Regions from separate parts of the Pseudomonas sp. 1928-m genome, predicted to be linked through region 4. Evidence: predicted binding sites of a transcription regulator. Region 4 holds the regulator's gene; each other region holds the start of a gene.

What was found. Region 4 encodes FliA, which starts transcription of late flagellar genes. Its sites were predicted from a motif close to CTAAAGTTTNNNNNNNNNNNGCCGNTAA; they were not measured.
Positions count from the first base shown of each region.
Region 1: a site for FliA is predicted at 4,368-4,395, ahead of P3C18_RS08000 (flagellin). Genes of this name have one in related genera too.
Region 2: a site for FliA is predicted at 4,627-4,654, ahead of P3C18_RS13135 (methyl-accepting chemotaxis protein). Genes of this name have one in related genera too.
Region 3: a site for FliA is predicted at 2,210-2,237, ahead of P3C18_RS05310 (methyl-accepting chemotaxis protein). Genes of this name have one in related genera too.

Region 1 covers NZ_JARIXO010000001.1:1,771,384-1,778,868, forward strand. Annotated here, with positions in the region: gene P3C18_RS07995 (glycosyltransferase) at 1-4,205, shown strand, start outside; gene P3C18_RS08000 (flagellin) at 4,496-5,980, shown strand; gene P3C18_RS08005 (flagellar protein FlaG) at 6,053-6,445, shown strand; gene fliD (flagellar filament capping protein FliD) at 6,522-7,485, shown strand, end outside.
Region 2 covers NZ_JARIXO010000003.1:249,375-256,859, forward strand. Annotated here, with positions in the region: gene fdhA (formaldehyde dehydrogenase, glutathione-independent) at 1-1,029, shown strand, start outside; gene torT (TMAO reductase system periplasmic protein TorT) at 1,156-2,187, shown strand; gene P3C18_RS13125 (acyltransferase) at 2,209-3,102, opposite strand; gene P3C18_RS13130 (HD-GYP domain-containing protein) at 3,284-4,510, shown strand; gene P3C18_RS13135 (methyl-accepting chemotaxis protein) at 4,685-6,715, shown strand; gene creB (two-component system response regulator CreB) at 7,150-7,485, shown strand, end outside.
Region 3 covers NZ_JARIXO010000001.1:1,185,235-1,192,719, reverse strand. Annotated here, with positions in the region: gene P3C18_RS05320 (imelysin family protein) at 6-1,067, shown strand; gene P3C18_RS05315 (DUF1513 domain-containing protein) at 1,077-2,171, shown strand; gene P3C18_RS05310 (methyl-accepting chemotaxis protein) at 2,363-3,988, shown strand; gene P3C18_RS05305 (efflux RND transporter periplasmic adaptor subunit) at 4,189-5,319, shown strand; gene P3C18_RS05300 (multidrug efflux RND transporter permease subunit) at 5,347-7,485, shown strand, end outside.
Region 4 covers NZ_JARIXO010000006.1:73,901-80,958, forward strand. Annotated here, with positions in the region: gene flhF (flagellar biosynthesis protein FlhF) at 1-1,162, shown strand, start outside; gene fleN (flagellar synthesis regulator FleN) at 1,240-2,070, shown strand; gene fliA (RNA polymerase sigma factor FliA) at 2,067-2,813, shown strand; gene P3C18_RS17230 (chemotaxis response regulator CheY) at 2,911-3,285, shown strand; gene P3C18_RS17235 (protein phosphatase CheZ) at 3,305-4,093, shown strand; gene P3C18_RS17240 (chemotaxis protein CheA) at 4,105-6,318, shown strand; gene P3C18_RS17245 (chemotaxis response regulator protein-glutamate methylesterase) at 6,362-7,058, shown strand, end outside.

The DNA.
Region 1 (7,485 bases), on a different contig from region 4:
TTGAGGTAGTGGTCTACGACGACTGCTCGAAAGATGACAGCCTGGACGTGCTGAAACGTTATGCCGGCGAGCCGCGTCTGCATTTCGAAGTCAACGCCCAGAACCTCGGCATGACCGGTAACTACAACAAATGCGTGGCGGCTGGACGCGGGCGTTATGTGGTGGTGCTGGGTTCCGATGACGTGCTCTACCCAGGTCACCTTGCCTCACTGGTCGAAGCCATGGATGCCAGTCCGCAGGCTGCGCTGGGCTATACCCAGTGCTACTGGATCGACGAGAAGGGTGTGCGGCAGCAGTACGCGGACCACCCGGGGCATCGGCGCGCATCGTATTGCGGTGGGCGCGACGAAGTAATCGATCTGCTGTGCTTCGACAACTACATCACGCCTTCTGCCGCCATGTTGCGCCGTAGCTCGCTGCACCTCGTCGCACTGCCAGAAGGTGGCATCCACCGCCACGACATGCTCGCCGGCGACTGGGAGCTGTGGATTCGCCTGGCTCACGTGGCGCCCGACTTCGTCTTCTTGCGCCAGCCCAGCGTCGGCTACCGAGTACATGGCGGGCAGATCTCCAAGAGCTTCTATGGCAGCGACCGACCGCTGCGTGAGCACACCGAAATTCTCGAGCTGTGCTTGGATGACACGGCGACCCGCGTGCGCATGCGGGACGCCGCGCAACCTATCTGGCAACTCTATCGTCAGCGTATCGAGGCCTACTCGGCGGAGGTCAGGGCGCCGCTGCAAGCGCGCATTGATGCCATACGCCGCGCGCTGCTGGAGCAGAGTGCCGATGATTCGGTCGCACAGTGTTTGTTTTCGATAATTCTCACCACCTACAACCGTCCCGATCTGCTGAAGGATGCTCTGGCAAGCGTTGGCAGCCAGACGCTGCGCGATTTTGAAGTCATCCTGATCAACGATAATGGGGAGCCGGTTGAGCACCTGCTGGCGGTCTACGACTTCCCCATCACCTATATCCGTCAGGGGCGCAATCAGGGCCTGTCGGCCGCGCGTAACGCCGGTCTTAAACAGGCGCGCGGACGCTATGTCGTCTATCTCGACGACGACGATATATACCTACCCAATCACCTGGCCGTGCTGGCTGAGGCCTTCGAACAGCATCCGGGCAGCGTTATCTATACCGGCGTCGAGTACGTTAACGAAAAGCTGGAGAACGGCCAGCGCATCGAGCTAGGCCGTGGCCAGCCGTTCAAGCACGAGGTGTTTGATCGCGACCGTCTGTTTACGCAGAACTACATCCCGGTCAATACCTGGGCGCACCCGCGCAGCATGCTAGGTGAAGTCGGCGAATTTGATACTGGGCTGGCTGCGTTCGAAGACTGGGACATGCTCCTTCGTCTGGCCACGCGCTACCCCTTTGTCCATGTGCCGGTTGTGACTAGCGAAGTTCATACGCGCGAGCAGAGCACCAGTGACGATCACATGCTGGGTCGGGAGCGGAAGAACTTCCCGGCGCTCTATCAACTGCTGTATCAGCGTTACCCCGGTTCTGACAGTGAGGTATTGACGCGTGAGCGCGGGGATATGCTGCAGCGTTTGGGTATCTCGGTAGACAGAGGTACTGATGTTCCCACCCTGCAGCGTTGGCTGGCGGAGCGCCTGCCAACCAAGACGGAAAACCGCTTAATTAATCAGTACCTGCAAGAACATGACGGCGGACCGCTGATCGGCATCATCGTGCTCGATCTGGATGGGCAATCAGCGCCGTTGATGCAAACCCTGAAGAGCCTGATCGGCGAGCGCTGCCTGTATGCCACCCTGAAGATCGTGGTGCTGACCAGTAGCGCTGATGTACCGAAGACCTCTGCGGGGGATAAATTGCACTTCGTTCAATTGAGCGACGCAAGCCTGGCAGCACAGATTAACCACGTAGTGAGTGAAAGCGATTTCTCCTGGTTCATGTTGGCCCGCGCCGGCGATGAGTTCACCCCGAGTGGCTTGATGGTCGCAGGGCTGGAGCTGGCGGCAAATCCGGAGTGCCGTGCAATTTATGGTGACCAGTTGCAGCGCTTGCCTGATGGCAGCCTGGGCGGGGTATTTCTGCCGAGCTTCAACCTGGATCTGCTGCTTAGCTTCCCACTGGTCATGGCGCGGCACTGGTTGTTCCGGCGTGATGTGTTTCTGGCTGTCGGTGGTTTTGATGCGCAGTTTGCCGAAGCCCTGGAGTTCGACCTGCTCACCAGGCTGATTGAGGCACAGGGTCTGCTTGGGCTGGGGCATGTTGATGAGCCACTGCTGATCACCGATGCGCCTGCGCTGCGGGATAACCCAGATGAGCGGCGAGTGATTGAGCGTCATCTGGCCCAGCGCGGTTATCAGGCGCGGGTTATTCCAGGGCTACCTGCACGTTACCGCATCGATTACGGCCATTCGAATACCCCGCTGGTATCGATCATCATCGCGATTGACGCCTCTTTGGCCTGTCTGCAGCGCTGTCTGGAGAGTCTGCTCGAGAAAACCCGTTACGCACATTACGAGATTCTGTTCGGTGCCCACGATGCACTGGATGCGGATACTCAAGTGTGGTTGCAGGGTATTGCTGGTCTGGCTGATGCCCGGCTCAGGGTTGTCTCGACGGGCGATATCGTTCAGGCCCAGAACCAGGCAGCCATGGCCGCTCAAGGTGAATACCTGCTGCTGCTGTCTGCTGAGTCGGTTGCGGTGAGTGAAGCCTGGCTGGACGAGCTGCTCAATCATGCGCAACGCCCTGAAGTCGGTGTTGTTGGCGGCAAACTGTTGAGCGGCGATGGACGTATTGATCAAGCCGGCTTACTGCTCGGGTTGCGGGGGCCTGCTGGCCGGGCATTCGCCGGTGAGGCAATGGACAGTGCAGGCTATCTGCAACGCCTGCAGGTCGACCAGAACTACAGCGCCGTGAGTGATGCCTGTCTGATGGTGCGCGCTGAGATCTTTCGTCAGCTCGGCGGGCTGGATACCACGCTGAATGCTTACCGCGATGTCGATTTCTGTCTGCGGGTACGTGCTGCGGGCTACCTGACCGTATGGGCTGCCCATGCAGTGCTGATGCATGAGCATGTATATCGAGAGCCTGATGTGGCCGAGCAGGACGCCCTCTACGAACGTCATCTGGCCGACATCGCGCGTGACCCTGCCCATAACCGTAATCTGGCGTTGAGTGGTCGCGGTTTTGATCTGGAAGTCGACTCTGGTCTGACCTGGCGTCCACTGAGCTGGCGCCCGCTGCCAGTGGTATTGGCGCATCCGGCGGACCCCTTTGGTTGTGGTAACTACCGTGTGATCAAACCGTTCTCGGCGCTTAAAGAGAGTGGTATGGCTGATGGCATGATGTCTATCGGGCTGTTGCAGGTGCCGGACCTGGAGCGCCTTGACCCGGACGTGATCGTGCTGCAGCGCCAGATTGGTGACGAGCGCCTGGACGCCATGCGCCGCATCAAGAAATTCTCGCGGGCATTCACCATTTATGAGCTGGATGATTACCTGCCCAACCTGCCGCTCAAGAGTGTGCATCGTCCGCAGATGCCGAAGGACATACTCAAGTCGCTGCGCAAGGGGCTGAGCTTTGTTGATCGCTTCACGGTGTCCACTGCGCCGTTGGCTGAGGCCTTTGCCGGGTTGCATGGCGACATTCGGGTGGTTGAGAACCGCTTGCCGCTGGATTGGTGGAGCGGCCTGTCGTCCATGCGGCGGCGAGGAAGGAAGCCTCGCGTCGGTTGGGCGGGTGGCGTTAGCCACACCGGTGATCTGGAACTGATCACTGATGTGGTCAAGGAGCTGGCAGGTGAGGTCGAGTGGGTGTTTATGGGCATGTGCCCGGAAGTAATCCGTCCTTACGTGCATGAGATGCATGTGGGCGTTGCAATTGATCTGTACCCGGCCGCATTGGCCAGCCTGGATCTGGACCTTGCTTTGGCTCCGGTCGAGCAGAATCTGTTCAATGAATGCAAAAGCAACTTGCGTCTTCTTGAATACGGCGCTTGTGGCTTCCCGGTTATCTGCAGTGATCTGGTGTGTTACCAGGGGGCGTTGCCGGTAACCCGGGTGAAAAATCGCTTCAAAGACTGGGTCGACGCAATTCGCATGCACATCAGCGATCTGGACGCGAGCGCTAGGATGGGTGATGAGCTGCGCAGGCAGGTGCAGCGCGGCTGGATGCTCGACGGGGAAAATCTTGAGGTGTGGAGAGCCTCATGGTTGCCTGATTGATGCCGACAAAGTGCTAGCGAGGGTTCAGGCTGAAGGAATGGGCTGTTTTTGTATGTGAAGAACTCGGTATTTGCCGTCGGGATGTCGGCAGATACCAAGTTTTTCTCGGCTTTGCTGCTTAAGTAATTGTTCTATTTGTGGAAAAAAAAATAGAACGAGTTGCTAAAGCTGCTCCTAAGGCCGCCGATATAAAGATCGAATGCGAACTTTATGGGGCGTCTGAGCAAAGCAGGCCCGAAGCTCGCAGGCTCAGACAATCTCAGTAGCACGGTCCTTTGGAGGCAAACACCATGGCCCTTACAGTCAACACAAACGTAGCGTCACTCAACACTCAGCGTAACCTCAATAGCTCATCCAAAGGCTTGGATACTTCGTTGCAGCGCCTGTCCACAGGCTTCCGCATCAACAGTGCCAAGGATGACGCCGCCGGCTTGCAGATTTCCAACCGTCTGACCAGCCAGATCAACGGTCTGAACGTTGCGACCCGTAACTCCAACGACGGCATCTCCCTGGCGCAAACCGCTGAAGGTGCACTGCAGCAGTCGACTGGCATTCTGCAACGTATCCGTGACTTGGCCCTGCAATCGGCTAACGGTTCCAACGGTGCGCTTGAGCGTGCGGCCCTGCAAGGCGAAGTGTCGCAGTTGCAACAAGAACTGAACCGTATTTCTGAAACCACCAGCTTCGGTGGTCGTAAGATTCTTGACGGCAGCTTTGGCTCTCAAGCTTTCCAGGTTGGTGCTAACGCATACGAAACTATCAGCGTTTCGATCGGTTCTGCTGCAACTGACCGTATCGGTATCAACCGTTTTACCACTGATGGTGCAGCCGCTACTGCTACTGCTTCGGGTGCTGCGTTCAGTGCTACCTCGGGCAGTGCATACGGCAGTGCGTCTTTCAATATCAACTCAAAACTGTCCGACGGCGACGTAGCCATTGCTGGTGCAGCCAGCGGCTCGGCGAGTGAAGTGGCTCGTGCAATCAACTCCAAGAGCGATGAAACTGGCGTAACTGCCAACGCTCGTACCGTTGCTACGTTGGGTGGTATTACTGCCTCGGGTACTGTTTCCTTCGACCTGTCTGGCCTGACCAGCAAGTCGCTTGTTACAGACTCTTCCTCCGTATCAGCAGTAGTGGATGACATTACAAACCTGTCCTCGCTGGCAGATGCGATCAACCGCGAGACTGGTAAAACTGGTATCTCTGCAGTATCGAAAGGCAGCACCATTGAACTGGTTAGCTCCCGTGGTGATGCCATCAGCATCAGTAACTTTGCAGGCTCCGGCGGTGCTACTCTGCAAGCGAAGAGCTTCGATGGTGAAACTGATGTGGGTACTGCTGCAACTATCGTGGCTGGTGGTGGTGCGCGCGCAGACGGTCAAGTTCAACTCGAAGCTGCTGATGCCTTCAGTGTGAATGGCTTGACTGGTGGTCTAGGTACTGATGGTTTCAGTGAGCTGGATGCGGTTAACAGCATCGACATCAGTACGGCGACGGGTGCTCAGGACGCTCTGGGTATCATCAACGGTGCGATTTCCAACATCGATAGCCAGCGTGCCCAGCTCGGTGCTGTTCAAAACCGTTTCGAGAACACTATCTCGAACCTGCAGAACATCTCTGAGAACTCTGCTGCTGCTCGCAGCCGGATTCGCGACACTGACTTTGCTGCTGAAACTTCGGAACTGACCAAAAATCAGATCCTGCAGCAGGCCGGTACCGCGATCTTGGCTCAGGCTAACCAGTTGCCACAGGCTGTACTCAGCCTGCTCGGTTAAGGGTAAAAGCGCTAGACTGCGGGGAGAAGGGCTTAGCTCTTCTCCCCGTTCCCTCATTCTGAGGAGAAAGTTATGGACATTGGTTCTATTCAAGGTTCGTCTGCATCCACCGCTGTTGCTTCCAAAGCAGAGCGTGCGCCAAATGGCTCTGCCAAAGTTGTGGTTGATGCTGTTGAGCGTAAGCCTTCTGAAGACGCTGCAACCGCTAGTGCCACAAAGGTTGAAAATGGCTCCGCGGCCTCTCGCGAAGAGGTCGAAGCTGCAGTTGCGACGATTCAGGACTTTGTCCAATCGGTTCGTCGTAGCTTGAACTTCTCCCTTGAAGAGGGCAGTGGGCGAGTAGTGGTCAAGGTGACCGATGCAGGGTCGGGTGATGTAATCCGGCAAATCCCTTCTGAAGAAGCGCTGCAGTTGGCAGAGAATCTTTCGGAGGTTCGTAGTTTGTTATTCAAAGCTGAGGCCTAGCCAACAAGGTTGGCACAGCTTTTGACTGTTAACGCTTATCTAGCGTGTTGCAGTCATTATTTTGGCGAGGTGAAGCATGGTCGGGATTACGGGCATTGGCTCAGGAATCAAAATCGACGAAATCGTCACTGCGTTGGTCAATGCCGAAAGGGCACCCAAGACCAATCAGCTGGACAATCTCGAGAAGACCACTGTTGCGCGCATCTCGGCTGTTGGCTCGCTGACCAGCGCGCTGAATACCTTCAAAACCGCCGTCGACTCGCTGAATAAGGCTTCCTTGTTCGAGTCGCGAACGGCGAGTTCATCCAACACCAGTGCCCTTAAGGTTACTGCCGCAACCACTGCCCCTGCAGGCAACTACAATGTTCAGGTCAAGCAGCTGGCGACCAGCAGCAAGGTAGCGCTGCAGTCGGTTACTGGTGGAAACGCCGCTACATTTAACAGCGGTTCGCTGACTATTTCTGCGGGCAGCTCGAGCTTCAACGTCAACATTACTTCCAGCAATAACACCCTGGCCGGTATGCGCGACGCAATCAATGAAGCCGGTAAAAGCAGCGGTGTGAGTGCCACAATCATCACCGATGATTCAGGTTCGCGGCTGGTCCTGAGTTCCACCAAGAGTGGTGCGGGCAATGACATTCAGGTCGTGGCCAACGAAGACAATGTGACGACTGGAGCCAACGCGTTGACGTCTCAGGCGTTTACTCCAACGGTTGACCCCGGCAATGCCGATGCCTTCCTTAAGCCCAACTCCACTACGGGGGCTGGTGGTGTTATCACCAAGGCCCAGTCGGCCAAGATATCCATTGATGGTTTGGAATTGGTTCGCGACACCAACCGCATTGAGGACGCGCTAGAGGGCGTAACGCTTGATCTCACTGCGGCGCAGAGCTCTACAGATTTGGCTGATGGAAAAACCATCAGCGTTACTGTTGGAGTCGATAAAAGCGGTGTGAAAACCAACCTGCAGAAGTTTGTTGATGCATACAACGCGTTGATCAGTACGACTTCTCAGCTGACCGCCGTTGTGCCGGTCGATG
Region 2 (7,485 bases), on a different contig from region 4:
ACCACGGCGCAAACCGGCCTGGTACTGGGCCACGAAATCACCGGTGAGGTGATCGAGAAGGGCCGCGACGTGGAGAACCTGAAAATTGGTGATCTGGTTTCGGTGCCGTTCAACGTCGCCTGCGGTCGCTGCCGTTCGTGCAAGGAACAGCACACCGGCGTTTGTCTGTCGGTTAATCCGGCGCGTGCTGGCGGTGCCTACGGTTATGTCGACATGGGCGACTGGACCGGTGGCCAGGCCGAATACGCCATGGTGCCGTATGCCGACTTCAACCTGCTCAAGCTGCCGGATCGCGACAAGGCCATGGAGAAGATCCGTGACCTGACCTGCCTGTCCGACATCCTGCCCACCGGCTACCACGGCGCGGTGACCGCCGGTGTTGGCCCGGGCAGCACCGTGTATATCGCCGGTGCCGGCCCGGTCGGTCTGGCTGCAGCCGCTTCAGCACGCCTGCTTGGCGCGGCGGTGGTGATCGTCGGTGATGTCAATCCCGTGCGTCTGGCCCATGCCAAGGCGGTGGGTTTCGAGATTGCCGACCTGTCCAAAGACACCCCACTGCACGAACAGATCGCTGCGTTACTGGGCGAACCGGAAGTCGATTGTGCGGTGGATGCGGTGGGCTTCGAGGCCCGTGGCCATGGTCACGCAGGCGTGCAGCACGAAGCGCCGGCCACGGTGCTTAATTCGCTGATGGGCGTGGTGCGGGTGGCCGGCAAGATCGGTATTCCCGGTCTGTATGTCACCGAAGATCCGGGCGCAGTCGATGCGGCAGCGAAGATCGGTTCCTTAAGCATCCGCTTCGGTCTGGGCTGGGCCAAATCCCACAGCTTCCACACCGGCCAGACCCCGGTGATGAAGTACAACCGCCAGCTGATGCAGGCGATCATGTGGGACCGCATCAACATTGCCGAAGTGGTCGGCGTGCAGGTGATCAGCCTGGACGATGCGCCGCGTGGTTACGGCGAGTTCGATGCCGGCGTGCCGAAGAAGTTTGTGATTGATCCGCACAAGCTGTTCAGCGCCGCCTGACAGCCATAAGGCATCCTGGCGGGCACGCAGGTGTCCGCCTTCTGGCTGCCGCGTTATGCCCGCAAAAGTGGCTACAGTAAGTGCACGGCACCGCTGTTCAGTGCGCACTTTCCAGGGTCGGATTTCATGCGGGTAATCGTTTTAACCCTCAGTTTGTTGTGCACCACAGGCCTGGTGTCGGCGGCTGACTGGTTCCCAGTCGAAGTTCAGGCCGATGGCCGCACTCAGCTCTATCAGCCCTTACAAAAAGCCGCCAAGCCCTGGCGAATTTGCGCGCTGTTGCCCCACGGCAAAGACCGCTACTGGTGGGGCGTGGCCTGGGGCCTGGATGAAGAGGCCACCCGCCAAGGCGTGCGCCTCGGTATCTATGAAGCCGGTGGCTATGAAAATCCGCAGGTGCAGGCGCAGCAACTGGAGCAGTGCCGGCAACTGGATGCGGATGCCTACATCATTGCCGCCATCAATGCTCAGGCGCTCTGCGGCGCCATCGCCGCCCTGGTCGAGCAGGGTAAACCGGTGGTGGAGCTGGTGAACGGCAGCGATTGCCCCGGTTTGAGTGCCAATTCCAATGTGGACTTTGCCGACATGTTGCGTGCTGCGCTGGGCTATATCGAACAGCATCGCCCTGCCGGGCCATACAGTCTGGGCTGGTTGCCGGGGCCACAAGGGGCGGGCTGGGTCGAGGATCTGGAGCGTGCGCTGCGTGAGGCGCAGCAGGCCGGGCGTATGCGCGTTGAACATGCTGGCTATGCCCCGGTGGATCGCGCCAGCCAGGCGCAACTGGTGCGCGAGCTGCTCAGGCAGCATCCGCACCTCGACTACTTGTTGGGCAACGCCGAGGCGGCCGGTTTTGCCGCCCAGCTGGTGCAGACCTCCGGGCAGAACTACCGGGCGCAGGTACTGGCCACCTACACCACTGAGCGGATTATCGAGCAGATTCGCGACGGCTTTATTGTCGCCGCGCCAACCGACTCACCGGTTTTGCAGGCGCGCATCGCGGTCGATCTGGCCGTGCGTGTGCTGGAAGATCAGCCCCATGCGCGGCAGGTCAGCCCGATGATCCAGATGCTCGATCAGGCCAGCCTGACGCAGTTCGACATCAGCCGCCTGATGCCGCCGCCCGAGCACTGGATGATTCGCCGTGAGCTGCCTGAGTAGTTGAGTGGCAGCGGTGTCTGGTCAGATGGACTGTTCCGCGCGTATTGCCGCTATCCGCGCATCTTTGTCTTGCCACAGTTTCGTCACCCAGCTCTGCACAAATTGGCGAAATACCGGGTCGTTCTCGTAATCGCCTTGCCACAGCGCCGGGTCGAGGTCGCGGGTTTGAATGTCGACGATGACCTTGTCTACCTGACCGCTGATCAAATCCCAGAAACCGGGAATGCGTTTGCCCGGATACACCAGCGTCACGTCCAGCACGGTGTCCAGCTGTTCGCCCAGTGCCGCCAGGACAAAAGCCACGCCACCGGCTTTCGGCTTGAGCAGATACTGATAGGGCGAGCCCTGCTGCGCTTGCTTTGCCGGGGTGCAGCGGGTGCCTTCGAGGTAGTTGACCACGGTCACCGGCAGGTCCTTGAACTTCTCGCAGGCGCGTTTGGTGATCTCCAGGTCCTGGCCTTTGAGTTCGGGGTGCTTGGCCAGAAACGCCTTGGAGTAGCGACGCATAAAGGGGTAATCCAGCGCCCAGAACGCCAGGCCAAGAAAAGGCACCCAGATCAGCTGCTGCTTGAGGAAGAACTTGAAGTAGGGCGTCTTGCGGTTGAATGCCTGCACCAGGGCGGGAATATCGACCCAGGACTGGTGGTTGCTGATCACCAGGTAGGAGGTGCTCTGGCGCAGGTCGGCACTGCCGCGAATATCCCAGTGCACCGGTAGCAGCGTGGCGAAGATCAGCTTGTTGATCTCCGCCCAGGTTTCCGCCACCCACATCACCCCGCGCGAGCTGGCGGTTTTCAGCGCTTTGCCGGGCAGGATGAACTTGCCAAGGGCGATCAGCAGCAGCGGGCCGATCAGTGTCAGCGTGTTGAGGAGCAACAGAATAATGACGCTAAGACCGGTCAACAGGCGGCGCATGGCAACTCCTTAGGGTGCGCTTGAGCGGCAATGATAAGCAGTCGTGGCAAGGCTTCCAAGCCGTCCATCGGCGACCAATGTCCTATGGCCATTAGTTGCTGCAGGTCAGCATAATGCCGGCGATTGTTCATCTACGCTTGTCTGACAATCACCGGGTTACTTTCTCGTCCGAGTGCAATCCATGTTGAAGTGCATTGCTGTGGCCGACGTGCGCGTCGGTATGTATATCCACGAGTTCTGTGGCGCATGGATGGACCACCCCTTCTGGAAATCCAAGTTCCTTCTCAACTCTGAAAAAGACCTGCAGCGGATCAAGGCCAGCAGCATCGGCGAGTTGTGGATTGATGTCAGCAAGGGCCTGGATGTTGCGGTTGGCACCGTCAGCGTCAGCCCCGAGGAAGTCGCCGCCGAAGCCGAGGCCGCCCTGTTGGCTGCGGTGCAGAGCCCGCCGGTCAACCTGGCGGTGTCGATGGAAGATGAGGTGCAGCGTGCGGTGAAACTCTGCGCCCGCTCCAAGGCCGCGGTGGTCAGCATGTTTGGCGATGCGCGCATGGGCCAGGCGTTGCAGTTTGAGCAGGCCGGCGAGCTGGTCGAGGAGATTTCCGATTCGATCATGCGCCACCCCAATGCGTTGATCAGCCTGGCGCGGCTGAAGCATGCCGATGAATACACCTATATGCACTCGGTGGCGGTCTGCGCCTTGATGATTGCCTTGGCGCGCAATTTGGGCCTGAACGAGGGCCAGGTGCGCGAAGCTGGGCTGGCCGGGCTGCTGCATGACATCGGCAAGATGGCGATTCCTAACGATGTGCTGAACAAGCCGGGCAAGCTCACTGACAATGAGTTCGCCACCGTACGCAACCACCCCGAAGCCGGCTCGCGCATGCTGATTGAGAGCAAGCAGGTCAGCGCGCTGGTGCTGGATGTGTGCCTGCACCACCACGAAAAGGTCGATGGTACGGGTTACCCGCATCGTCTGGCCGGTGAGCAGATCAGCCTGTACGCGCGTATGGGCGCGGTGTGCGACGTGTACGACGCGATCACCTCCAACCGGCCGTACAAGCAGGGTTGGGACCCGGCCGAGTCGATCCGCAAGATGGCCGAGTGGAAGGGCCATTTTGACCCCGTGGTATTCCAGGCCTTCGTTAAAACCGTGGGCATCTACCCGGTGGGTTCGCTGGTGCGTCTGGAGAGCGGGCGTATCGGCGTGGTGATGGAGCAGCAGGCCAAGTCGCTGCTTGCGCCGAGGGTCAAGGTGTTCTTCTCGGCCAGATCGAAAACCCCGATCCCGCAGGAAATTCTCGATCTGAGCAAGCTGGTCGGGCGCGACAAGATCGTCGGCCGCGAGTCCGCCGAGGAGTGGGGCTTTCGCCAGGTCGACGAACTCTGGAGCGGCATTCCCAGTTAGGTTTTCTAGGCCGAGCGGAACAGCTCTCCGACCGACTAACGGCCGTGCTCCGGTCACTCATCTATGCTCATTAAACATTACCGCCTGCAGGCGCGCTGCTTGGGCGTGCTTCTTGCTTGAAGTTTTGCTTTGGCGCGCCCCTGAAGTTGGCGCGCTCAACAGGTTGAGGTGTGTATGACTGGAGTACTCAAACCGGGTGTGCGGCTGCTGGAACGTTTCAGCTTTGCGCGCAAGTTTCAGTTGGTGTTTGTCTTGTTCGCCCTGCCGCTGGGCTTTTCCCTGTGGGTGATCAGTAGTAATTATCAGGATCGACTCAATTCCATCGACCATGAACTGGAAGGCATCAGTGCCCTGCAGGGCATGGCCGGCGTGCAGCAGGAGCTGATTGAGCAACGCACCTTGCTGTCGCGCTGGAAGGGCACCGAGAAAGCTGCCGAAGCGTTGCTGCGCGAACATGCCAGTGGTCTTGGTCCCACGTTGCAAGCGCTGGAGCCGCCGCTTAAATCCGAGTTGATGAGCGATCAGGCTCGCCAGCATTTGCAGACGCTCAGCGCCAGTCAGGCCGAACTGAGTGTCGATGTGCTGGGTAAGCTGGCCTTGCCCGATGCCCTCGAACGTTACCAAAAGAACCTGCTGAGCCTGCTGGCCCTGCGCGAGCAGGTGGCCACCGACAGTGGGCTGATCCTCGATCCGCAGCTCGACACCTACCTGATGATGGAGCAGCTGACCTACACCTTGCCGCGTCTGCTCGAACAGTTGGGCAGCTTTGCCAGCCAGGGTTATGGCGCCGTGGTGTCGCAGCATTTCACCCTGCAGAGCCGAGTGCTGATCCGCGACCTGCGCCGCAGCCTGGATGAATCGCGCAGCCAGTTGCTCAAGGCCCAGGCCACGCTCAAGTTGGAGGCGCCGCGTGCGATGCGCCAGCTGCAAGGGCCCTATGATGAGGCGCTGCAGGGTTACGAAGCCTTCCTCGCGGGCATCGACCGCGACATGTTCGAGGCCAGCCCGATGGCCCTGACCCCGGAGCAGTTCGTGCAGCGCACCGATGCCCTGCAGGGCCAATTGCTGGCCCTGCAGACTGCGCTGTACCAGCAGTTTGCCGCCAGTCTTGGTGATTACCGGCGCAAGGCCCTGACCGCGATGATCGAAGTGATCGGCGTGTTCAGCGTACTGACCCTGCTGGCGCTGTATGTATTGTTCTGCCTGAACGCCTCGATCCGCCGCAGCACCGCCGGGATCATCCAGGCTGCCGAAGGCCTGCGCGATGGCGATCTGCGCGTGCGCATGCAGGTGCATGGTGAGGACGACCTGGCGAGTATCGCCATGGCGCTGAATACCGCCGTCGGCCAGTTGCGCGACTCCATGCAGGGGGTCAATCAGCAGAGCCAGCAACTGGGCGGCACGGTGCAGATGCTCAACGGCGAGGCGCGCAATGCTCTGGAGTCGGTGGAACAGCAACAGGCGCAGATGAGCCAGATTGCCGCTGCCGCCACCGAAATGGCCGCCACTGCGCAAAGCGTGGCGCAGAGCTGCGAGCAGGCCGCGGTGGAAGCCAGCCAGACCCGCGAGATCGCCAACCAGAGCAACCAGCGCAGCGCGCGTACCAGCGAGAGCATGCGCCAGCTCAGCAGCCGTCTGGGCGACAGCGCCACCACCTTGCAGCAACTGCGCAGCCAGACCGAGCAGATCACCCGGGTGGTGGATGTGATCAAGGGCATCGCTGAGCAGACCAACCTGCTCGCGCTTAACGCCGCCATCGAAGCAGCGCGTGCCGGTGATCAGGGCCGCGGCTTTGCCGTGGTGGCCGACGAGGTGCGTTCGTTGTCGCAACGCACGCAGAACTCCACGGCGGAAATCGCCGAAACCGTGGCCAACCTGCACCGCGTTGTGGGCCAGTCGGTGACCCAGATGGAAGACGCCGTGCGCCAGGCTGAAGGTGATGTTGGCAGCGTGCTGGCCATGGGCGAGGACCTGAATGCCATCGTCGAGTCGGTGCAGCTGGTGACTGATCGCCTGGCACAAATCGCCACCGCCGCCGAGCAACAGGCAGCCACCGCCGATGAAGTCAGCGGCAATATTCAGCAGGTCGATCACGCCGCCAGCGCCCTGCTTGAAGGCGCGCAGGCAGTAAGCAACGCCGCTGAACAGCTGCGTCAGGGCAGTCAGGCGTTGGCGCAGAATACCGCGCGTTTCAAGCTGGACTGAGGGCCTGTCTACGATCTGCTGCGCGTCGGCCCTGCTGCGTTAAAAACAGGCTCGGAAAGCCACTTGTGGCTAGCGCGCTTCAGCGCGACCCCGAAGGGGCGAGTGAAACGAGTAATGCTCATGTACAAAAGTACACTCGCGTGCGAGCCCAGTCCGCTTCCTCGCCTGTTTTGACCAGCCGAAGGCTGTTACTAACGTAGCGCCTTGCAGGACTCTAGCTCGCGAGATCTTTGCTAGGGGCTATGTTTGCAAGGGCTGTCTCGCCCTTGACGCTGGCAGTGCGTAGCCCGGATGTAATCCGGGGCGATCTATCTGCGTCGCCATTCCGGATTACATCCGGGCTACAACAGCTACGTGCAGGGTGATTAGCCATGCTTGACGCTGGCAGCGGCCTGCCGCAGGCTCCTCGCCGAGTTGCCACGAGCAGGACGCCCATGCCGCATATTCTGATTGTCGAAGACGAAGCCGCCATCGCCGACACCCTGATCTTCGCCCTGCAGAGCGAAGGTTTTACCACCACCTGGCTAAGCCTGGCCGAGCAGGCTCTGGCTGAGCAGCAGCGCAACCCGGCTGATCTGCTGATTCTCGATGTCGGCCTGCCGGATATCAGCGGCTTTGAGGCCTGCAAGCGCCTGCGGCGCTTCTCCGAGGTGCCGGTTATTTTCCTAACCGCGCGCAGCGAGGAAATCGACCGCGTGGTGGGCCTGGAAATCGGCGCCGACGATTATGTGGTCAAACCCTTTAGCCCGCGGGAAGTGGCCGCGCGGGTT
Region 3 (7,485 bases), on a different contig from region 4:
CGCAGATGATCCGCTCACCCCTCACGCTCGCCCTGCTCAGCCTCACGCTCACCGCCTGCAGCCCCAGCGACCCGCAGCAGCAGGTCAGCCGTGCGCTCACCGATGGCGTATTGCTGCCGATCTACAGCGCCTGGAGTGAAGCCGACCGCCAACTGGCTGTCAGCGGCCAGGCCTTCTGCACGGGCCAGCAGAACCTCGCCGAAGCCCGCCAGGCCTTCGCCAGTGCGCAAAGCGCCTGGGCTGCCGCACAACCGGTGGCCTTCGGCCCACTGGCGGAAGGCAACCGCGCCTGGCAGGTGCAGTTCTGGCCGGACAAGAAGAACCTGGTAGCACGCCAGGTCGAAGCACTGGTCAACAGCAAACCCGAGCTGACCCCGGCCGATCTGGATAAATCCAGCGTCGTGGTGCAAGGCCTGACCGCCTATGAATACCTGCTGTTCGATCCAGCCATCGACCTGAACATCGCCGAACAGAAAGCCCGCTACTGCCCGCTGATCGTCGCCATTGGTCAACACCAGCAAGTGCTCGCCGCCGATGTGCTGAGCCAGTGGCAAGCCAAGAACGGTATGGCCGCGCTGCTCAAGGACTTCCCCAACGCGCGCTACGCCGAAGCCCCGGAAGCGGTGGCCGAACTGCTGCGCACCCAGGTCAGCGCCATCGACGGACTGAAGAAGAAACTCGGCACGCCACTCGGCCGCCAGAGCAAAGGCCAGCCGCAGCCCTATCAAGCCGAAGCCTGGCGCAGCAAAGCCAGCCTAGCCAACCTCGCCGCCAGCCTGGCCAGCGCCGAACGCATCTGGCTGGGCGCCGAACAGGACGGCATCCAGGCGCTGCTTGGCAGTGATCAAGACGCGCTGAAACAACGCATCAACGCCGCCTACAGCGACACCCGCCAGCGCCTGGCCGCCGCCCAGCGCCCGCTCGGCGAACTGCTTGGCGATGAAGCCGGGCGCGCCGAGGTCAACGCCCTGTACGACAGCCTGAATGTGCTGCACCGCCTGCATGAAGGTGAGCTGGCGAAAGTGCTGGGTATCCAGCTGGGCTTTAACGCCCATGACGGCGACTAAAGCATGCAGATCAATCGCAGAGCATTCCTCGGTCTCACCGGCGCGGCGCTGGCCGCCAGTGCCCTGGGTGGCTGGACATTGATGCACAGCGGCGCGCAGCCGCTGCTGCTATCGGCGCGTAACGACAGCGCTGGCAAACACTTTGCGGTCGGCTACCGGCTGGATGGCAGCCAGGTATTTGCCACCCAGGTCAACGAGCGCTGCCACGATGTGATCGGTCATCCATTTCTGCCGATGGCACTGTTTGTCGGCCGCCGTCCGAGCACCCAGAGCTACCTGATCGACACCCGCGACGGCCGCCTGCTGCAGACCCTGAATACGCCCAAGCAGCGCCACTTCTACGGCCACGCGGTGTTCCACAAGGACGGCGAATGGCTGTACGCCACCGAGAACGACACCGCCGATCCCGGTCGCGGTGTACTCGGCGTCTATCGCCTGCAAGGTGAACAGTTGCTGCGCAGCAGCGAGCTGCCGACCCACGGCATCGGCCCGCACCAGCTGCTCTGGCTGCCAGATGGCGAAACCCTGGCGGTGGCCAATGGCGGCATCCGCACCGAAGCCGACAGCCGGGTGGAAATGAACCTCGACGCTATGGACTCCAGCCTGGTGCTGCTGCGCCGCGACGGCAGCCTGCTCAGCCAGGAGCAGCTGCCCGAACGAATGAACAGCGTGCGCCATATGGCGGTGGCCAGCGACGGCACCCTGGTGACCGGCCAGCAATATATGGGCGAGATCAGCGATGTGGTGCCGCTGCTGGCGATCAAGCGCCCTGGCCAGCCCTTCCAGCACTTCCCGGTGGCCGATGCGCAGCGCCAGCTGATGAACCAGTACACCGCCAGCGTGGCGATCCACAGCGAGCTGCGCCTGCTGGCGCTGACCGCACCGCGCGGCAACCGGGTATTTATCTGGGACCTGGACAGCGCCGAACTGCGCCTGGATGCGCCCCTGGCCGACTGCGCCGGAGTGGGCGCGGTGGCTGAAGGCTTTGTGGTCAGCAGTGGCGTCGGCCGTTGCCGCCTGTACGACTGCCGCAGCGCCCAGATCAGCAGCCAGCCCCTGCAACTCCCCGCCGGCCTGTGGGACAACCACCTGCGCCTGGTCTAAGCGCCCCAGCGCTGAATCTGTAATACGCCTGCGGCACGCTAAAGAACGCTGCCGCAGAGCCGATCTATACTCCTAGCTAGCCGTTGCTTCCAGGCACCCGGCCCAGCCGATACCAGTCGATAGGGATCTTCGCAGTTAGGGCGCGTTCTGCGTCACTGGCATCCCGCCTTCCACACTCAGGGGTATCACCCATGTTTCTGCAAAAATCCTTGCGCGCGCAAATTCTCGCCCTGCTCGGCGGCAGCCTGGCGCTGATTCTGGTCACGGCACTGGCTTGCTTCAGCTTCCTTTCCAGCGGCATGCAGGCCTACCGCAGCCTGCTTGATGGCCCGCTGGAGGCCTCGGCGCTGATCGACTCGACCAACCTGAACTTCAAGACCCAGGTACAGGAATGGAAAAACGTCCTGCTGCGTGGCAGCGACAAAGCCCAGCTGGACAAATACTGGAGCCAGTTTGAGGCGCAGGAACGCAAGGTTCAGGACTTACTGGGCAAATTGAGCGAAGAGGCTGGTAACGACCGCGAACTGAAGACCAAGGTCGATACATTGCGCAGCGAACACCAGACGCTCGGCGCCAACTACCGCAAGGGTCGCGATGCCTTTGTCGCTGCCGGCGGTGACGCTGCGGTTGGCGACAAGGCGGTGTCCGGTATTGACCGCAACACCGCACAACAATTGGAGGCTCTGTCCAGCGAGTTGCACAAGCAGAGCCTGGAGCAGGCCAGCCTGATCAACGCTGCGGCCGACCGCACCATCACCCTCGGCACCCTGCTGATGCTCGGCGCCACCGTGGTGATTGCGCTGTTCAGCCTGTGGCTGGTCAACCGTAACCTGATCAACCCGATTCGCGAGCTGATCGAGCATATCGCCCAGCTTAGCCAGGGTAACTTCGGCAAGCGTGTCGACTCCACTCGCCAGGACGAGCTGGGCAACCTGGCCGTTGCCGCAAATATCCTGCGCGACTTCCTCTCCGACACCTTTACCCGCTTGAAGCGCAGCACCGCTGATCTGGACACCGCCAGCGGCGAACTCAACTCCATCGCCACGCTGATGGCCCAGGGCACCCGCGAGCAGTTCTCGCGCACCGACCAGGTCGCCACGGCCATGCATGAAATGTCCGCCACGGCCCAGGAGGTCGCCCGCCACGCCGCCGAAGCCGCCGGCGCGGCCGATGCCGCCGACAGCGCCGCGCGCCAGGGCGAAACAGTGATGCAGGCAACCATCAAGACCATCACCGACATTCGCGGTGAGATCAGCAACACCTCGGAGGTAATTCGCCGCCTGGAAGCCGACAGCGGGCGCATCGGCAAGGTACTGGAAGTGATTCGCGGCATCGCCGAACAGACCAACCTGCTGGCGCTCAACGCCGCCATCGAAGCCGCCCGCGCCGGCGAACAGGGCCGCGGCTTTGCCGTGGTGGCCGACGAGGTGCGCACCCTGGCGCAGCGCACCGCCGAGTCCACTGCAGAAATCCACCAGATCATCGACACCGTACAAACCGGTGCGGTGAATGCGGTGCGCGCCATCGAGAGCGGCCAACACCGCAGCGAGGAAGGCGTGACTCAGGTCACCGAGGCCGGCGCCACGCTGCAGCTGATCACCAGCGCGGTGGAAGCGATTCGCGATATGAACCGACAGATCGCCACCGCCGCCGAAGAACAGACCTCGGTGGCCGAGGACATCTCGCGCAACCTCACCGAAATCACCGCCATCGCCACGGCCAACCAGGAGAACGTGCAGCGCACTGAAAGCGCCGGTCAAAACCTGCAAGTGCTCTCCGGGCAACTCAACGAAGTGACCCAGCGCCTGAGTGCCTGACGCCCAGAGGTCAGCACAGCGCAACAAACAAAATGCCAGCATATGCTGGCATTTTGCTTAAAAAGCACTTGATCAATCAGGCAAGTTTTGTACAACGCTATTTTGCAAATGCGAATCTTTGACAGGCCTTTGCGCGAGGTCTAATGTGCCCCTCTTGCCTATTCCCAGGCTATCCAACCGCCTTGCCAAGGAACCGGAATATGTTGCTCCGCCGCATGCTGATCATGCTCGGCGCAGTACTCGTCGTGGTACTCGCCCTCGCCGCCTACAAAGGCTTCTCCATCTACCAACAAGTGCAGATGTTCTCCGCGCCGCAGCCGGCCATCAGCGTCGATGCCGCAACGGCCGAAGAGCGCCCGTGGCAGGGCCGCTTGCCAGCCATCGGCACACTCAAGGCCTTCCAGGGCGTTAACCTCACCGTAGAGGTCGGCGGCACCGTGCAACAGGTGCTGTTCCGCTCCGGTGAACAGGTCACCCTGCAGCAGCCGCTGATCCAGATGGACAGCGATGTCGAGCAGGCCAGCCTGGCCACCGCCGAGGCAGAGCTGGGCCTGGCCCGCGTGGAATACGAGCGCGGCCGCAGCCTGGTCAATCGCCAGAGTATCTCGAAAAGCGAGTTCGACCGCCTCTCCGCCAGCCTGCAGAAGGCCAACGCCAGCGTTGCCCAACTGAAAGCCATGCTGGCGAAAAAGCGCATCATCGCGCCGTTTGCCGGCACCATCGGCATCCGCCAGGTCGACGTCGGTGACTACCTGTCCTCGGGCACCACCATCGCCACCCTGCAGGACCTGAGCAAGCTCTACGTCGACTTCTTCCTGCCCGAGCAGGCGGTGCCCAAGCTGGCCATCGGCGAGCGCGTGCGCTTTAGCGTGGCGGCTTACCCGAATGAGGTGTTCGAGGGCGAAATTGCCGCGATCAACCCCAAGGTCGAAGACGCCACCCGCAACGTGCAGGTGCGCGCCATGCTGGTCAACCCGGAAAGCAAACTGCTGCCCGGCATGTTCGCCAACCTGGAAGTACTGCTACCGGGCGAGCAGAACCTGATCGTCGTTCCGGAAACCGCCATCACCTACACCCTGTATGGCAATTCGGTGTACGTGATCGGCGAGAAGAAGGCTGAAGACGGCCAGGTGGTCAAAGACGACAAAGGCCAGGCCGAACTGGTGGTCGAGCGCCGCTTCGTCGAAACCGGCGAGCGCCGCGCAGGCCAGGTGGTGATCAGCAAAGGTCTGCAAGCCGGTGAGCAAGTGGTGTCCGCCGGCCAGCTGAAGCTGGACAACGGCGCCCACGTCAGCATCGCCAACTCGCAGGACAAGCCAAGCGCCAATTAATCCGGCGCTGCGCAAAGGAACTTATTTATGGCTTTTACTGATCCCTTTATCCGTCGCCCGGTACTGGCGACCGTGGTCAGTCTGTTGATCATCCTGCTTGGCTTCCAGGCATTCAGCAAACTGACCATCCGCCAGTACCCGCAGATGGAAAACGCCCTGATCACGGTGACCACGGCTTACCCCGGGGCCAATGCCGAGACCATCCAGGGCTATATCACCCAACCGCTGCAGCAGAGCCTGGCAAGCGCCGACGGCATCGACTACATGACCTCGGTCAGCCGGCAGAATGTGTCGGTCATCTCGATCTACGCGCGTATCGGCGCCAATAGCGACCGTTTGTTTACCGAGCTGTTGGCCAAGGCCAACGAGGTGAAGAACCAGTTGCCGCAGGACGCCGAAGACCCGGTACTAAGCAAGGAAGCCGCCGACTCCACCGCGCTGATGTACCTCAGTTTCTACAGCGATGAACTGTCCAACCCGCAAATCACCGACTACCTGTCGCGGGTGATCCAGCCCAAGCTGGCCACTTTGCCCGGCATGGCCGAGGCCGAGATTCTCGGCAATCAGGTGTTTGCCATGCGCCTGTGGCTCGACCCGGTGAAGATGGGCGCCTACGGCGTGACCGCCGGCGACGTGAATGACGCGGTGCGCAAGTACAACTTCCTCGCCGCAGCGGGTGAAGTGAAAGGCCAGTACGTGGTCACCAGCATCAACGCCGAAACCGACCTGAAGTCCGCCGAAGCCTTTGCTGCCATCCCGTTGAAGACCGTGGGCGACAGCCGCGTGCTGATCCGCGATGTGGCGCGGGTGGAAATGGGCGCGGAAAGCTACGACTCGATCAGCTCCTTCGATGGCATCCCTTCGGTGTACATCGCCATCAAAGGCACGCCGGGGGCCAACCCGCTGGACGTGATCAAGGAAGTGCGCAAGGTCATGCCCGACCTGGAAGCGCAGCTGCCGCCGAACCTGAAAGTTTCCATCGCCTACGACGCCACGCTGTTTATCCAGGCCTCGATTGATGAGGTGGTGAAAACCCTGTTCGAAGCCGTGCTGATCGTCATCGTCGTGGTATTCCTGTTCCTCGGCGCGTTCCGCTCGGTGCTGATCCCGGTGATCACCATCCCGCTGTCGATGATCGGCGTGATGTTCTTTATGCAGCTGATGGGCTACTCGATCAATCTACTGACCCTGCTGGCCATGGTGCTGGCCATCGGCCTGGTGGTGGACGACGCCATCGTGGTGGTGGAGAACATCCACCGGCATATCGAGGAAGGCAAGACACCCTACGATGCGGCCATCGAAGGCGCGCGGGAGATCGCCGTACCGGTGGTGTCGATGACCATCACCCTGGCGGCGGTGTACGCCCCTATCGGCTTCCTCGAAGGCCTTACCGGCGCGCTATTTAAAGAGTTTGCCCTGACCCTGGCCGGTGCGGTGATTATCTCTGGCATCGTCGCCCTGACCCTGTCGCCGATGATGTGCGCCAAGCTGCTGCGTCACGAGGAAAACCCCTCGGGTCTGGCGCACAAGCTCGACCAGATCTTCGACAGCCTCAAGCAGCGCTATCAGCGCGCCCTGCACGGCACCCTGGATACTCGCCCGGTGGTGCTGGTGTTCGCAGTGATCGTCATGTGCCTGATCCCGGTGCTGCTCAAGTTCACCAAAAGCGAACTGGCCCCGGAAGAAGACCAGGGCATCATCTTTATGATGGCCAGCGCGCCGCAACCGACCAACCTGGAGTACCTGAACAAGTACACCGATGAGTTCGTGACCATCTTCAAGGAGTTCCCCGAGTACTACTCCTCGTTCCAGATCAACGGCTTCAACGGCGTGCAATCGGGTATCGGCGGCTTTCTGATGACGCCATGGAACGAGCGCGAGCGCACCCAGATGGAGATTCTCCCGGAGGTGCAAGCGCGCCTGTCGCAGATCGCCGGCCTGCAGATCTTCGGCTTCAACCTACCGTCCCTGCCGGGTACCGGTGAGGGTCTGCCGTTCCAGTTCGTGATCAACACGCCCAACGACTACCAGTCGTTGCTGCAGGTGACCGAGCGGGTCAAGCAACGCGCGGTGGAATCCGGCAAGTTCGCCTTCCTCGATGTCGACCTGGCCTTCGACAAGCCTGAGGTGGTGGTGGAAATCGACCGCGAGAAAGCCGCGCAGATG
Region 4 (7,058 bases):
GGTGCCTGCCGCACCGGCCCGTCAGCCCAACCCGGCGCTGGAAGCCGAGCTGCGCAAGACCCAGGCAAAAATCGCCACGGCCCAGGCCGAGCTGACCACCCGCACCCAAGTCGATGCCGGCAAGGACCGCCAGCTGTTTGGCGCCGCCGATAGCCTGCCTGCTGACAGCCTGGCTGCCGTGATGCGCAAATCTCAGGCAGCACCTGCTGCAGCAACCGACCAACGCGCCCTGGATGCCATGCGTTTTGAACTGCACGGCTTGCGTGAGCTGATTGAAGTGCAGCTGGGCTCGATTGCCTGGGGCCAGCTGCAGAACCGTCGTCCGCAGCAAGCCAATCTGTGGCGCCGCCTGCAGCGCATGGGCCTGTCGGCCGAATTGTCGAAAGCGCTGCTGGAGCGTGTCAGCACCGTGACCGAACCGCGTCAGGCCTGGCGCATGCTGCTGGCGCATCTGGCTCACGCAATCAAAACGCCGAAGCAGGAACCGATGGAAGAGGGCGGTGTAATCGCCCTGGTGGGCCCGGCGGGCATGGGCAAGACCACCACCCTGGCCAAGCTGGCGGCGCGTTACGTGCTCAAGTACGGCGCGCAGCATATTGCCTTGGTCAGTCTGGACAGCTACCGCATTGGTGCTCAAGAACAACTCAAGACTCTGGGGCGCATTCTCAATGTCCCGGTAACTCTGGTTGATCCGGGTCAGTCGCTGACCCAGGCCCTGGCTCCGCTGGCGCGCAAGCGTGTGGTGCTGATCGACACTGCCGGCCTGCCAGCCAACGACCCAGCCCTGCGTATGCAGCTGGAAACCCTGGCCAGCCGTGGCGTCAATGCAAAAAATTATCTGGTAATGGCCGCTACCAGCCAGGGCCAAGTGCTGAAAGCCGCCTACCATAGTTATAAGCGCTGCGGCTTGTCTGGCTGCATCCTGACCAAGGCGGATGAAGCCACCAGCCTGGGTGAGGTTTTAGGACTGGCTATTAGCCAGCGTCTACCGGTAGCCTATCTCACTGATGGGCCACGCATTCCCGATGACTTGCAGATTCCCCGCAGTCATCAACTGGTTAGCCGGGCCGTAGGGCTGCAGGCGACCCAGGATCCAAGCGAGGATACGATGGCGGAGATGTTTGCCGGCCTTTACCAGCAACCCGCACGACGCGTCAGTTAAGCGTCAGGCTGTTGGAATTGAACCGCGCTTAGCCGGCCAAGTGGCTCCAGTCGAAGTTAGACAAGGTGTGTAGAAATATGGGTATGCATCCCGTACAGGTGATTGCGGTGACCGGCGGCAAAGGTGGCGTCGGTAAGACCAACGTCTCGGTGAACCTGGCGTTGGCCCTGGCTGATCTCGGCCGTCGGGTGATGTTGATGGACGCCGACCTGGGCTTGGCCAACGTCGATGTGCTGCTTGGCCTGAGCGCCAAACGCACCCTGGAAGACGTTATCAGCGGCGAATGTGAGCTGCGCGATGTACTGCTGCAGGGGCCGGGGGGCATTCGTATCGTGCCGGCGGCGTCTGGCATTCAGAGCATGGTGCAGCTGTCACCCATGCAGCATGCCGGGCTGATTCAGGCATTCAGCGATATCAGTGACAACCTCGATGTGCTGATCATCGACACCGCTGCCGGTATCGGTGATGGCGTGGTCAGCTTCGTGCGCGCCGCCCAGGAAGTGCTGGTGGTGGTGTGTGATGAACCGACTTCGATTACCGACGCCTACGCGCTGATCAAATTGCTCAACCGCGACCACGGCATGAATCGTTTCCGTGTATTGGCCAATATGGCCCACAGCCCGCAGGAAGGTCGCAACCTCTTTGCTAAGCTGACTAAAGTCACCGACCGTTTTCTCGACGTTGCCCTGCAGTACGTAGGCGCCGTGCCGTATGACGAGTCAGTGCGCAAGGCCGTGCAGAAGCAGCGCGCGGTCTACGAAGCCTTCCCGCGCTCGAAGTGCGCGCTGGCGTTCAAGGCGATAGCCCAGAAAGTCGACGCCTGGCCGTTACCGGCCAACCCGCGCGGTCATTTGGAGTTTTTCGTTGAGCGTCTGGTGCAGCAACCGATCGCGGACACGGCCATATGACAGCAGCCTCTGGACTTCGTATGTATAGCAAGGCGCAGGCGCAGGATTCCCAGCACCAGTTGATCGAGCGCTACGCGCCCCTGGTCAAACGCATTGCCTATCACCTGCTGGCCCGTCTACCGGCCAATGTGCAGGTAGACGATCTGATTCAGGCCGGGATGATCGGCCTGCTCGAAGCGTCAAAAAAATACGACTCCAGTAAAGGCGCCAGTTTCGAGACATTCGCCGGCATTCGCATTCGCGGTTCGATGCTTGATGAGGTGCGCAAAGGTGACTGGGCACCCCGCTCAGTGCATCGCAATAGCCGCATGGTCAGCGACGCAATTCGAAAAATTGAGGCCAGAACCGGCAGAGACGCTAAAGATCAAGAGGTTGCGGCCGAACTCCAATTGAGTCTCGAGGATTACTACGGCATTCTTGGCGACACTTTAGGCAGCCGCCTGTTCAGTTTCGACGACCTGTTGCAGGACGGTGAACACGGTGGGTTGGGTGAAGACGCTGGCAGCAACCACCTCGAACCTTCTCGTGATCTGGAAGATGAACGCTTTCAGGCGGCCCTGGCAGATGCCATTGCCAACCTGCCGGAGCGCGAGCGCCTGGTGTTAGCGCTATATTACGATGAAGAATTGAATCTTAAAGAGATCGGCGAGGTGTTGGGGGTTAGCGAATCACGTGTAAGCCAACTACACAGTCAGTGTGCCGCTCGTTTACGCGCTCGTCTGGGCGAGTGGCGCGCACATTGAGTTGCATTCGCTAACGCTGGGCCGGTTTCACGATTAAAAGCGCATACAGGTTGCTGGGTGCGTTTGGGACTGTACGGAGGTCGACTTGGACAAGAACATGAAAATCCTCATCGTTGATGACTTTTCAACGATGCGACGGATCATCAAGAACCTCCTGCGTGACTTGGGGTTCACCAACACAGCGGAAGCCGATGATGGCGTCACCGCGCTGCCCATGCTGCAGAGCGGCAGTTTCGATTTTCTGGTGACTGACTGGAACATGCCCGGCATGACGGGTATCGACCTGCTACGCGCGGTGCGTGCCGATGAGCGCCTGAAAACCCTGCCGGTGTTGATGGTTACCGCAGAAGCCAAGCGCGATCAGATCATCGAAGCAGCCCAGGCTGGGGTTAACGGTTACGTAGTCAAACCGTTCACTGCCCAGGTACTGAAAGAGAAGATTGAAAAGATCTTCGAGCGGGTCAACGGCTGATGTTTGCCATGAGGGTGCTATGGAACATAAAGATTCCGTTCAGGGTGACCTTGAGTCGTCCCTGAAACACAACGCTCGCCAACTGGTAGACAGCCTGGAACAAGGCAACTTTGGTGAAGCGGTACAGCTGATACATGAGCTCAACAAGGCGCGTGATCGCGGCCTGTATCACGAGGTCGGCAAGCTGACCCGTGAGCTGCATAACGCCATTGTCAATTTCCAGCTCGACCCTCGCGTGCCGCATGCCACTGAGGTCTCGCAAATCACCGATGCCACCGAGCGGCTGAATTACGTGGTGACGATGACCGAGAAAGCGGCCAACCGCACCATGGATCTGGTTGAGCAGAGCGCACCACTGGTTAATGACCTCAGTGATGAGGCGCAAAGCCTGAGCGCTGACTGGGGGCGCTTTATGCGCCGCGAGATGAGCGCCGATGGTTTCCGTGAACTGGCCAAGCGCGTTGAGCTGTTTTTGGCGCGCAGCGAGCGTGACGGCGCCAAGATATCTGGTCACCTCAACGATATTCTCTTGGCTCAGGACTACCAGGATCTGACCGGGCAGGTGATCAAGCGTGTAACCCAGTTGGTGACCGAGGTTGAAAGTAATCTGCTGAAACTGGTGCTGATGGCCAGTCAGGTGGATCAATTTGCTGGCATTGAGCACAACCATGAGTTGCTCCGCGCCGAACAAGAAAAACAAAAAGAGCCTTCGCATGGTGAAGGTCCGCAGATTCATGCCGATAAGCGTGAAGACGTCGCATCCAATCAGGATGATGTCGACGACCTGCTTTCCAGCCTGGGATTTTAGGAGCACGTCTTATGAGCTTCGGCGCCGATGAAGAAATCCTCCAGGACTTCCTGGTAGAGGCCGGCGAGATTCTTGAACTACTGTCCGAACAGCTCGTTGAGCTGGAAAGTCGCCCGGACGACATGAATCTGCTCAACGCTATTTTTCGCGGGTTTCATACCGTCAAAGGTGGTGCCGGTTTTCTCCAGCTCAACGAGCTGGTGGAATGCTGCCATATCGCAGAAAACGTCTTCGACATCCTGCGTAAGGGTGAGCGGCGCGTCGACTCCGCGTTGATGGATGTGGTGCTGGAAGCACTGGATGCCGTCAACAGCATGTTTACCGAAGTACGTGAGCGTACTGATCTGACTCCCGCTACCCCTGAGCTGCTTGCCGCCTTGGCACGCCTGGCTGAGCCAGCAGGTGCAGAGGAAGTCGCGCCAGTTGAAGCGCAGGCTGAGCCCGAGCCTGAAATCGAGATTGCAGAGGCCGCTGGCGATATCACCGACAGTGAATTTGAGCAGTTGCTGGGCTCCTTGGACGAGTCTCCGGCGCAAGCTCCCAGTGCTGCCAGCAGCGATGAAATTACCGATGATGAATTTGAATCCTTGCTCGATCAGCTGCACGGCAAGGGGCAGTTTGTAGCTCCTGACGTTGCTGTTGCACCCGCCGCGCCAGTTGCTGCTGCGCCAGCGGCAACAGCCGCGGCCGGTGATGAGATCACTGATGATGAGTTCGAATCGCTGCTCGATCAGTTGCATGGCAAAGGCCAGTTTGTCCCGCCTGCTGTATCTGCGCCTGCCGCACCTGCGGCCAAAGCTGAGCCTGCTGCCGCGCCGAGCGGTGATATCACCGACGATGAGTTCGAAGCACTGCTTGATCAACTGCATGGCAAAGGCAAGTTTGTCGAGCCTGAAGCGATCAAGCCCGTTGCGCCAGCTCCGGCTGCCAAACCTGCTGAACCTGCCAAGGCCGCCGCTAAACCCGCTGCAAAACCTGCTGCCAAGGCGGAACCGGCCAAGGCACCTGCTGCTCCGGCTGCCGCACCTGCAGCCGAGAAGGCTGCGCCACCTAGCGAGGCGGAAACCACTGTGCGGGTTGATACCGCGCGGCTGGATGAAATCATGAACATGGTCGGCGAACTGGTGCTGGTGCGGAACCGCCTGGTGCGTCTGGGTGCCAGTAGTGGTGATGAAGCCATGTCCAAGGCAGTGTCCAACCTGGATGTGGTAACGGCTGATCTGCAAACGGCGGTGATGAAAACCCGCATGCAGCCGATCAAGAAGGTCTTCGGGCGCTTCCCGCGTCTGGTCCGCGATCTGGCGCGCAACCTGAAAAAAGAGATCAACCTGGAGCTGGTCGGTGAAGAAACCGACCTCGACAAGAACCTGGTTGAAGCCCTGGCCGATCCATTGGTCCACTTGGTGCGTAACGCGGTCGACCACGGCATTGAAACCCCGGAAGAGCGCGAAGCCTCGGGCAAGCCACGCGGCGGCAAGGTGATCCTGTCCGCCGAGCAGGAGGGCGACCATATCCTGCTGTCGATCTCCGATGACGGTAAAGGTATGGATGCCGATCAGCTGCGTGCCAAGGCCGTGGAGAAAGGTCTGCTGGATAAGGACGCTGCCGACCGCCTCAATGAATTCGAATGCTACAACCTGATCTTCGCGCCGGGCTTTTCGACCAAGACCGAGATTTCCGATGTGTCCGGTCGCGGTGTGGGCATGGACGTGGTGAAAACCAAGATTTCCCAGCTCAATGGCACGGTCAACGTGTTTTCGGTCAAGGGCCAGGGCTCGAAGATCGTCATTAAGGTGCCGCTGACCCTGGCGATCATGCCGACGCTGATGGTGATGCTGGCCAATCAGGCGTTCGCCTTCCCGCTGGTCAACGTCAACGAGATTTTCCACCTGGATTTGTCGCGAACCAATGTGGTCGACGGCCAGGAAGTGGTGATCGTGCGCGATAAGGCTTTGCCGCTGTTTTACCTCAAGCGCTGGTTGATCGGCAGTGCTGCTCATGTGGAGCAGGGCGAGGGCCATGTGGTGATTCTCACCGTTGGCAGCCAGCGCATCGGTTTCGTGGTCGATCAACTGGTCGGTCAGGAAGAAGTGGTGATCAAGCCGCTGGGCAAAATGCTGCAGGGCACTCCAGGCATGTCGGGCGCGACCATCACCGGTGATGGACGTATTGCCCTGATTCTTGACGTGCCGAGCATGCTTAAACGTTACGCCCGGCGTATCTGATTGTTAGCGGCGCAGCTATCTGTCGCGCCGTTTAGGAGTGTTTATGGCTGTTAAGGTGTTGGTGGTTGATGACTCCGGCTTTTTTCGTCGGCGTGTGTCGGAAATTCTTTCAGCCGATCCGAATATTCAGGTGATCGGCACAGCCACTAACGGCCGTGAAGCCATCGAGCAGGCACAAGCGCTCAAGCCCGATGTGATTACCATGGATTACGAGATGCCGATGATGGATGGCATCACGGCCGTGCGTAACATCATGCAGCGCTGTCCGACGCCGGTGCTGATGTTCTCTTCGCTGACTCATGAAGGCGCGCGCGTTACGCTGGATGCGCTGGAAGCCGGTGCGGTGGATTTCCTGCCGAAGAATTTCGAGGATATTTCGCGCAATCCAGAGCGGGTCAAGCAGCTGCTCTGCGAGAAAATTCATACCATTGCCCGCAGTAACCGCCGTAGCCTGAGCCCGCCTCCCGTGGCAGCGCCTAGCACGACACCTGCAGCGCAAACCAAGCCAGGGGCACGCCCTGTAACCACCACCAGCACGCCGGGTCGTCCAGCTGCGGCTCCCGCGCCGGCTGTTGTCAGTGCCGCGCCTAAGCGTAAATCCTACAAGCTGGTTGCGATTGGCACCTCGACAGGTGGGCCGGTGGCGCTGCAGCGTGTGCTGACCCAGTTGCCGGCTACTTTTCCGGCGCCGATCGTGCTGATCCAGCATATGCCGGCCGCCTTCACCAAGGCCTTTGCCG